DNA from 3 places in the Thalassospira sp. ABL2_045 genome. Region 1 is predicted to be linked to each of the others. Evidence: predicted binding sites of a transcription regulator. Region 1 holds the regulator's gene; each other region holds the start of a gene.
What was found. Region 1 encodes PhoB, which activates phosphate uptake and scavenging genes when phosphate is short. Its sites were predicted from a motif close to TNTCATAAAACTGTCA; they were not measured.
Positions count from the first base shown of each region.

Region 2: the regulator PhoB is predicted to act here: its motif matches at 1,391-1,406, upstream of phnC (phosphonate ABC transporter ATP-binding protein).
Region 3: the regulator PhoB is predicted to act here: its motif matches at 1,490-1,505, upstream of ACXAIA_RS18360 (alkaline phosphatase).

Region 1 is NZ_JBSWYV010000001.1:804,338-807,619, forward strand. It holds gene pstA (phosphate ABC transporter permease PstA) at 1-10, shown strand, start outside; gene pstB (phosphate ABC transporter ATP-binding protein PstB) at 12-815, shown strand; gene phoU (phosphate signaling complex protein PhoU) at 837-1,559, shown strand; gene phoB (phosphate regulon transcriptional regulator PhoB) at 1,576-2,274, shown strand; gene ACXAIA_RS03655 (cation:proton antiporter domain-containing protein) at 2,367-3,282, opposite strand, start outside.
Region 2 is NZ_JBSWYV010000006.1:208,763-212,044, forward strand. It holds gene phnD (phosphonate ABC transporter substrate-binding protein) at 1-400, opposite strand, end outside; gene phnC (phosphonate ABC transporter ATP-binding protein) at 471-1,316, opposite strand; gene ACXAIA_RS11260 (Ldh family oxidoreductase) at 1,620-2,615, opposite strand; gene ACXAIA_RS11265 (META domain-containing protein) at 2,869-3,282, shown strand, end outside.
Region 3 is NZ_JBSWYV010000016.1:65,467-68,748, forward strand. It holds gene ACXAIA_RS18360 (alkaline phosphatase) at 1-1,358, opposite strand, end outside; gene ACXAIA_RS18365 (YHS domain-containing (seleno)protein) at 1,636-2,178, opposite strand; gene ACXAIA_RS18370 (VOC family protein) at 2,403-2,786, shown strand; gene ACXAIA_RS18375 (carbon-nitrogen hydrolase family protein) at 2,806-3,282, opposite strand, start outside.

The DNA of each region.
Region 1 (3,282 bases):
GAAGTGGTAAAATGGCTGCTGTATCCCAGAGCGCAATGACGGCAGAGCCGTCGGTCGAAAAACCGAAAATGACCGCGCGTAACCTTGATCTTTTCTATAGCGACAATCAGGCCCTCTATGAGGTCAACCTCGATATCGCTGAACAACAGGTTACCTCGCTGATTGGCCCGTCGGGCTGTGGTAAATCCACCTTCCTGCGCTGCCTGAACCGAATGAATGACACCATTGACGGTGTCACCATCAAGGGCGAAGTCACCCTTGATGGCCGCGATATCTATGACAAGCGCATCGACGTGGTTCAGCTGCGCGCGCGCATCGGCATGGTGTTCCAGAAACCGAACCCGTTCCCGAAATCGATCTATGACAACGTGGCCTATGGCCCGCGTATTCATGGTCTGGTCAATTCGCGTGACGAGCTTGACGAAATCGTCATGACCTCGCTCGAACGTGCCGGCCTTCTGAAAGAAGTCAAAGATCGCCTGCAGTCGCCGGCAACCGGTCTTTCCGGTGGTCAGCAGCAGCGCCTGTGCATCGCACGTGCGGTCGCCGTCAGCCCGGAAGTCATCCTGATGGATGAGCCGTGCTCGGCGCTTGATCCGATCGCGACCGCCAAGGTCGAGGAACTGATTGACGAGTTGCGCTCGAACTACACGATCGTGATTGTGACCCACTCCATGCAGCAGGCAGCCCGTGTGTCACAGCGCACCGCGTTCTTCCACCTGGGCAAGCTGGTCGAAGTCGGCGAAACCGATCAAATCTTTACCAACCCGAAGGACGAGCGCACCAAGGGTTACATTACCGGCCGCTTCGGTTAAGTGAGCCAGGAGTACGCATAAATGGCTGAAGATCATACCCATATCGTAAGTTCGTTCGACGAGGAACTCACCCGTCTGAACAACATCATCTCGCAAATGGGCGGGCTTGCCGAAAGCCAGCTTATTTCGTCGATCCGCTCGATCGTCAAACGCGATTCCGAGCTGGCCGAAAAAGTCATCCTGTCCGATCAGCGCATCGACGTTCTCGAACAGGAAGTTCAGGACTTTGCTGTTCGTCTGCTCGCCCTGCGTCAGCCGATGGCAGATGACCTGCGTCAGGTCGTGACCGCGCTCAAGCTGTCGAATGATCTCGAACGTATCGGCGATTTGGCCAAAAACATCGCCAAACGCGCCCAGGTCCTGAACCAGATCCCGCCGATCCGCCCGGTTCAGGCGATCCCGAACATGGCCAAGCTGGCCCAGGAAATCATTAAGGATGTCCTGGACGCCTATATCGAAGGCGATGCCGACAAGGCCCACCGTGTTTGGGAACGCGATCAGGAAGTGGACGACATGTACAATTCGCTGTTCCGCGAATTGCTGACCTACATGATGGAAGACCCGCGCAACATCACCGCGTCGACCCATCTATTGTTCATCGCCAAGAATATCGAACGTATTGGCGACCACGCCACCAACATCGCCGAAACGATCTATTACCGGATCAAGGGCGAGGACCTGCCGGGTGTTGACCGGCCAAAAAACGACGCAGCGAACTTCGCTGTTGTCGAACCGAATGAGTGACACTGGAGCATAAAAGATGGACCCAACGGTTCTTATCGTCGAGGACGAAGCTGCAATCGTAACCATGTTGCGCTACAACCTCGAACGCGAGGGGATGCAGGTCGTCGAAGCCGGAGACGGTGACGAAGCGTTGAAAATCATGGCAGAAACCCATGTCGATCTGGTTTTGCTCGACTGGATGTTGCCCGTCATGTCGGGGATCGAGGTCTGCCGCCAGATCCGTCGCAAGCCCGAAAGCCGCGACCTGCCGGTGATCATGGTCACCGCGCGCGGCGAAGAAGGCGACCGTATCCGTGGCCTTGATACCGGCGCGGATGACTATGTCACCAAGCCGTTTGCCATTGGCGAGCTGCTGGCTCGTATCCGCGCGCTTCTGCGCCGGTCCGGTCCGGCGCAACCACAGGGGCAGTTGATCTATTCCGACATCGAAATGGATCTCGCCGCCCACCGTGTCAGCCGCAATGGCAAGGCGATCCATCTTGGCCCGACGGAATTCCGTCTGCTGCGCTATTTCCTTGAGCATCCGGGACGTGTTTTCTCGCGCGAACAGCTGCTGAATGCGGTCTGGGGCCCGAACATCTATGTCGAAACCCGCACCGTTGACGTTCATATCCGTCGCCTGCGCAAGGCACTCAATGACGTCAAAGGCACCCGCGATATCATCCGCACCGTCCGTGCGGCGGGCTATGCGCTGGATTCCGAAACGGCTGCCTAAGCTGGTTTTTGATCCGTGATCCAATGAAAAACCCCCGTTGCAGTGTGCAACGGGGGTTTTTGTTTTAATCGCGTAACGAGTTGGCGTTGGCTTTATGGGGTGTCCTCGGCCGGTTTGTCGGCTTCCTCGGAACTTCCCTGTTTGCGCTGTGTGCGCGGCGCCAGTTCGTTCATCAAAAGCATATCGGCCCGACGGAACTTGGCGATTTCCGCATCGATATCTTCTTGCGGCACCTCGCAGGCGGCCAGAACGTGATCCGATAACCGCAAGCCGGTTTCAAGCACTTCCGGGATGGCGGCATCTGCGCCATGGCGGGACAGTGGCCCGATATGGGTGATGTCCTGCGCACGGGCAAAAATCTTCAGATGCGGATAATGCTGCCTTAAAAGCGCAACCGTCTTCTCGGTCGCATGCGGGTTCCCCATGGCAACAACCGCAATTTTTGCTTCGTCAGTGTGTGCCGCCCGGAAAGTTTCCGGTCTTGATCCGTCTGCGAAATAAACCGGCAGGCCTTCGGCCCGGCCACGCGAAACCTGCTGGGCGTCACTATCAAGCACCAGGAACGGGATGTTCCGGGTTTTAAGCAACCGCGCCAGAACCCGGCCAACGCGCCCGCTGCCGATCACCAGAACATGCTGCTGAATGCCCTCGGACTCTTCGGCGATCTTGCCAAGCTGGTCTTCTTCCTTGGGATGGAGCTTTTCCTCGATCTTGTGACCAAGACTGATCAGGGTCGGGGTCAGGGCCATGGAAATCGCCACCACCGGGATCAGCATCGCCGCAATATCAAGCGGCACCGCCCCGTTCTGGGCCGCCAGGGCAAACATCACAAAGGCAAATTCACCGCCCGCCGCCAGGCTCATAGCCACCCGGATCGCCAGACCGGTTTCAAACCGCATGGCGCGCGCCAGTCCGAACAGAACCGCCGTCTTGATGGCGAGCAACAAGACAAGCCACATGACGATGGTGCCGAACTGGTTATAAACCACGTCAGCGTTGACCGACATG
Region 2 (3,282 bases), on a different contig from region 1:
CGTTATCTGCCTGGGTGATGATGTGGGAATAGTAACCGTTCGAACCATCAGATTTGGAGGTCTGAACGAAGACTTCGCCACCGGCGCGGTCAACGGCTTCCATTGCGGACTTGTTACCGAACCAGCCCACATGAACCTTGCCAAAACGCATGCCTTCGATGATGCCTGCATAATCGGGGGCGAAGAATGCCTCGATTTCCATACCGAGTGCTTCTTCCATGTCATCAATCATCGGCTGCCACTGGGCTTTGAGGTTCGAGCTCGACTCAGTCGAGATGAAACCGAACACCAGCTTTTCTGGATCCTGTTCGAGCGGCTTGTACTCAACATCGGCTTTGGCAACAAAAGAAGCCAGCATCGTGGCTGCAAATGCTGCGGATGCAATTGTCTTAACGTTCATAAGAAGTCCCCTGTCAAAATAGATTTGGACGTGTTTCGAGAAGATAAGGCAGTCATGACAACTGGCCCGGCTAGCTTGTTGCGACAGCCAGGTCCTTTTCTGCAACGTGTGACACAGCAGGTTCAGCAACCTCCATCGCGCCATCTGCAAAAAGTTCGGAAGAATGTTCGCCGTACAATTCCTGCAGGAATTGCGGCGTCAGTTCGCTTGAAGGTCCGTCAAAAACGACTTCACCATCGCGCATGGCGATGGTGCGTTTGCAGTAGTCCTTGGCGTAATCAACCTGATGAAGCGATACGATCACGGTGACATTGTCTTCGCGGTTCACACGATCAAGCGTGTTCATCACCTTGCGCGAAGATGCCGGATCAAGCGATGCAATCGGCTCGTCCGCCAGAATAAGCCGCGCCCCTTGGGTGATGGTGCGGGCAATCGCTGCGCGCTGCTGCTGACCACCCGAAAGATTACGTGCCTTTTTGGAGGCATGCGCATCAATACCGACACGCGAAAGGGCACCCATGGCCCGCATCTTTTCGGCCTTGGTAAACAGGCCAAGCGATCCGCGCCATGCCGGAACACGACCAAGAAGCCCCATCAACACGTTGGTCAGAACCGAAAGACGGCTGACCAGGTTGAATTGCTGGAAAACAACACCGATATCGGAGCGCACCTTGCGTGCACCGCGTGAAATCTTGCCATTTTCCTGAATGGTTTCGCCAAACACAGCGATCTTGCCGCCGTCGCGATCTCCGCGCAGCAAACCGGCAATATGACGGATCAAAGTGGACTTGCCTGACCCCGATGCGCCGATCAGGGCGACCATCTCGCCTTCGCGCACCTGCAGCTTGACGTCGCTAAGCGCGCGCTTGTCACGGGTAAAGCTTTTGTTCAGTCCAGAGATATCTACAACCAGCATCAAAGAGTCGCCTGAAAGTGTTTCGCTGGACCAAGAAGCTACGCACAAACCGCGACTCTACGGTGACACTGATGTTACAGTTCGATGATTACGGCGGGGATATCACCCCGACAACAATCAAACTTGTCTATACATCAAGTATTCATAGAAATATTCAGAAATGAAACAGAGAATAAATTTGTAACATATTTGATTTTTATCGACCTATTTGTGTGATGAATGTCATTTTTTGAACTCAGCACACAGTAACAGACCGGATAACCAAACCTGAAAGGTCGATTTTTTCAACAATCCGGACGGCTTTTATTTTATCTGGTTGATAACGTCGAGCACGTCGTCTTCGATATCAAGCCCATCCGTTTTGGCTGCTGCACGCGCCTGCTTGCCGCGACGCCCCGGCAGGCGAACGCCTTCTTCGGCGGCGATCTCGTTGGCGATATAGGCAAGATGATCCATCACATCGACACCACCAGTTGCCTTGGGATCAATCGCAATGATCAGCTGGCCAAGTGCAGGCGGTGCACCTTTGTCATCGAAAAGCGACGAAGACTGATGGCCAAATTGCGCACCGGTCAGACCAGCGGCCAGAAGCTCAACCATCATTGCAAGGGCTGCGCCCTTTACCCCACCGGCGGGGATCATCGTGCCATCAAGCGCCTTCTGAGCATCGGTGGTCGGATTCCCATCCACATCAAGTGCCCAGTCATCAGGAATTTCCGCACCCTTTTGCTTGGCCGCCATGATCTTGCCGCGCGCGACTCTTGAAAGGGCAAGATCAATAATGATCGGATCACCGGCATCCCCGACCGGCCCCCCAAAGGCAATCGGGTTGGTGCCAAACATCGGACGACGCCCACCCCACGCGGCCATCGCCGCCGGGGCATTGGCAAACATCATCGCCGCCAGGCCCTGCTCTGCCAGTCGCTCAACGGTCAGCCCCATGACCCCCGCATGATGTGATCTGTGGATCGACGCAATCGCAATCCCCTGGCTACGCGCCATATCGGGCAAATGATCCATCATCAGATCAAGTGCGGGATAGGCAAAACCATGCTGCGCATCAATCCGCAAAACGCCGGGCACGGGCTTTTCAAACACTGGACCGACCGTGCCATCGACTTTGCCGACCTTTGCCTGTGCCGAATAGGCCGGCACCCGACGAAATCCGTGCCCGCCTTGTCCGGATGCTTCTGCCGCCACCAGTGCCTTTGCGACCGAGGTGGCGTTTTCCGCGGTTACGTTACAACGCATCAGGGTATCACGCACAAGCGTGTGGGCATCTTCGAGCGAAATCTTCATCGGGGGCGGACCTTAGATTTTGTAAGCGGAAATAATGGCGCAAGGATCATGCGCCCGTGGGCCTTACAGCATAGTCGCAAGCCAGCCCCATTCGCAAAGGCGTTTTCATCCAAACGCCGCAACAGTCTGAAGCAAAGCCCATTGAAAATATGATACTATTGCCCGCAACCATCGGCATCAAAGCCGCACATGACCGGGCAAGCAACACAGGCATTCAGACATGCATCGTGTAAAACACAGGATCATCTCCCCGTTGGCCGTCACCGCCTTGATGTCGCTTGCGGCCTGCAGTGTGACATCAAATGGTGGCATGACAACTGACTGGTCGACTGTCACGGATCAGGAATGGCACCTGGTGACTGTGAAAGACCCAAGCGGCCCCTTGTCACCAACACCACCGGTCTTGGCGACGGCAACATTTTCAGACGACGGCATGGTATCGGGCAATGCCGGGTGCAATCAGTATTCCGGGGGCTACACACAAGCCGGATCGTCACTTGGCATCGCGCAGCTGGCCATGACGCGCAAGATGTGTATCGCAGAAGAAGCCATGAAGATCGAAAATGCGCTGAGCGGCGCCTTCGTTCTTGTTGACAGCTGGAATGTGATGGATGGCCACCTTGTTCTAAAGGACACGGACGGAAATGCAGTGATCGAATTTGCGCCC
Region 3 (3,282 bases), on a different contig from region 1:
GATTTCGGGATCAGCGCCTGCTGGAGATATTCCAGATCAACAGCCTGTTCCTGGGTTACTTCCGGACGACCACCGTAATAGTTGCCATCCGCCTGTTTGGTCAGAACCGAACCGGCACCGTTCAGGTAACCTGCAACGGTGTAAGGCTTGCCATCGTCGGCCAGAAGCGGTTCACCGGTGTTTTCGGTCTTGTCGTTGCTGATATCCATGCAAAGGCCAAGGATATCGGAACCACGGCCGCAATAGCCGTTAAAGGCAATCGCATGTTCGTGGTCGGCGGTCACAACGATCAGGGTGTCTTCATCGTTGGTCAGCTCATCGGCAATCGCGATGGCTTCCTGGAAGGCAACGCCGTCACGAACGGTACGTGCAAGGTTACCGGCATGGTTTGCGTGGTCGACACGACCGGCTTCAACCTGCAGGAAGAAACCGTTCTGGTTGTTTGACAGCGACTTGATGGCCATTTCGGTCATCTGTGCCAGCGACGGCTCATCCGCACGGTCGGCTTCGTATTTCATGTGGCTGTCTTCAAACAGACCAAGGATCGGCTTGCCCGACAGTTCCAGTTTGCCTGCGGTCTCATCGTTCCAGGCATACTGAACGCCAGCGTCTTTCAGCTCGGCAATCAGGTCCTTGCCATCTTTACGGCGGCCTTTGCCACCTTCGTCGGTCTGTGCTTCTTCAGAAACGAAGAAACGACGACCGCCACCCATTGCCAGGTCAACGGTGCCGTCTTTCATTTTGGCAACCAGCTGCTGTGCAATGTCGGTCTGCTGGGTGCAGCCTTCCGGAACGCTGCCTTCCCAGTTACGGTCAGCCGAGTTGGAGTAAGCCGATGCCGGGGTGGCGTGGGTGATACGTGCGGTCGAAATGATACCAACCGACTTGCCTTTGGCAGCCAGGATATCGGAAATCGAGGCCAGCTCGTTACCGGCAACGGTCGAGCAATCGCCACGGACAACATTGGCATTCACACCAAGAACACCGGCCTTGGTTTTAACACCAGACATCATGGCGGTACCGGTACCGGCACTGTCCGGGGTCTGCGCGTTGGTGTTGTAGGTTTTCACCAGTGCCAGATACGGGAATGTTTCGTGCGGTCCAACGAACTCGTCACCATAACCACCGGCCTGCTGGCCTGCGAAAAGGCGGGTCGCATAGTTGGTGCCAACACCGTTACCATCGGCGATCAGAATGATGACGTTTTTGGCGCGGTTGGTAATCGGCTGTTTGGCGATTTCCTGCTGGATACGATCCTGAGCAGCGGTGAACCACTCGTTATTTGCCTGCGGAATTTCCTGCGCAGTCGCGGCCGTTGCAACCATGGTTGCAGCCAGCGCGAGAATTGACGGCTTCATGAGAACTTCTCCATTTCAATGCATATGCAGCGACAAGCCCATTTGCCCCTGCAGCCCAACTGCATTCCCCCCTACGGAAAGCAGGTAATGACAGCGGGGAATAGTTTTCTCGCGCAGGTGGAAAAGTCCAAAGACGGTTTGATGACAGTTGATGTTCAAATGAACATAAGTGGCTGTGACGCAGGGAAAACCTGATCGTCAACGCAAGATACCCCCGACACGCAAACACCCCGGCAGGTTAACCTGACCGGGGTGCTTCGTTGGGGCGCAGAATGTCTTATTTGAGCGGGGCTGCCATGTCATAGGTGCCGTCATTATCGTTAATCGCCATCCAGCTCTTATCTGATGCCGACTTGGCTTCGAGTCCCGTCCAGTTGCCTTCGGCGGTATCGATAAATCCGTCGATATCTTCATTCCAGAAGCCGACCACGGCTGGCGTGATGTTCAGATAAAGCTGCCCATCGACAATCCGCCAAAGGTTCGGGTTGGCAGGCACCTTACCGCCCTTGGCGATGCCGTATGCGCAGTGCCCGTCATAGGCCGGTGCATATTTGGCCGGGTCGGCCAGAAACATGTCGCGGTTTTCCTCGGACGCGAATGCCCAGGTCGCGCCGTTATAGTCTGCTGTGATATCTGCGCGGCCCGGAACGGCGTGGGGTTGGGTCATGCCGACATCCTTTTGCGCCAGACTGAAATAGGCGACCGCATCATATCCGCTGATGGCATAGCCGGTTTCATCAACATATTGCTCGCCAGCAATCGCAGCACCCGAAAGGCCGAACAAAACCGCTGATCCGATTAAAAACTGCTTGAACATCATCCTTGGTTCTCCGGTTGAAAATCCCTGATGCCCCAACTGTGCCCGGACAAGCTCAAAAAGCGAAATGACGTTGCGACACTGTTTCGTGAGCACGCGTGAGGATGCGACAAACACCATCATGCTTCCTATATGAAGCAAAGGGAATTGGCCCTTGACCTTAACCATTGTTGAGGAATTACGACGAAGGGAAACTAGAGACAAATCCACAAGAACAAGGAAACGCCATGAGTGCTGCATTTCTCGAACATGTGAATTTCACGGTCGCAGATCCGGTCAAAACCGCTGCCAACCTTTGCAAATGGTTTGGCTGGCATATCCGCTGGCAGGGCCCGGCCATTCATGACGGGCTGACCTATCATGTCGGCAATGATGACAGCTATGTCGCAATTTATGCCCTTGGCACGCCCAAGAACGGGCAGGAAAATTCCTATGCCACGATTGGCGGGCTGAACCATCTCGGCATTGTCGTTGAGGATTTGGACGCGACCGAGGAACGCATCAAGACGGACGGCATCAAGACCTTTAACCATGCCGATTACGAGCCCGGCCGCCGGTTCTATTTCCGGGATGAAAATGACATCGAATTCGAAGTGGTCAGTTACGCCTGACCACTTCGACTAAACCGGTTTAGCAGGGTTTATATTCCCGATCATTGCCAAGAGATGGCACCATCCGGCGGATTTCATCAACACGCGCGAGATCAATCTCGGCGGTAACAAAACCCGGATCGGTGCCACCATCGGCCAGAACCTGCCCCCACGGATCAATGATCAGCGAATGGCCAAAGGTCTGGCGATCGCCGGGATGATCACCGCACTGGGCAGCCGCAATCACAAAACAACCATTTTCAATCGCGCGCGCTTTCAAAAGCGTATGCCAATGCGCCTGCCCGGTTGTGCGGGTAAAGGCAGCCGGGATGCTGAGCATCTGCGCACCGGCCTTGGCGTAATCGCGAAACAGATGCGGGAAACGCACGTCATAGCAAATCGACACCCCGACCTTGCCAAATTCGGTCTCGGCCAGGCGGGCGCTATCGCCGGGTCGGAAGGTCTTGCTTTCGCGGTAGCTTTCGCCATTGGCAAGATCGACATCAAACATATGGAT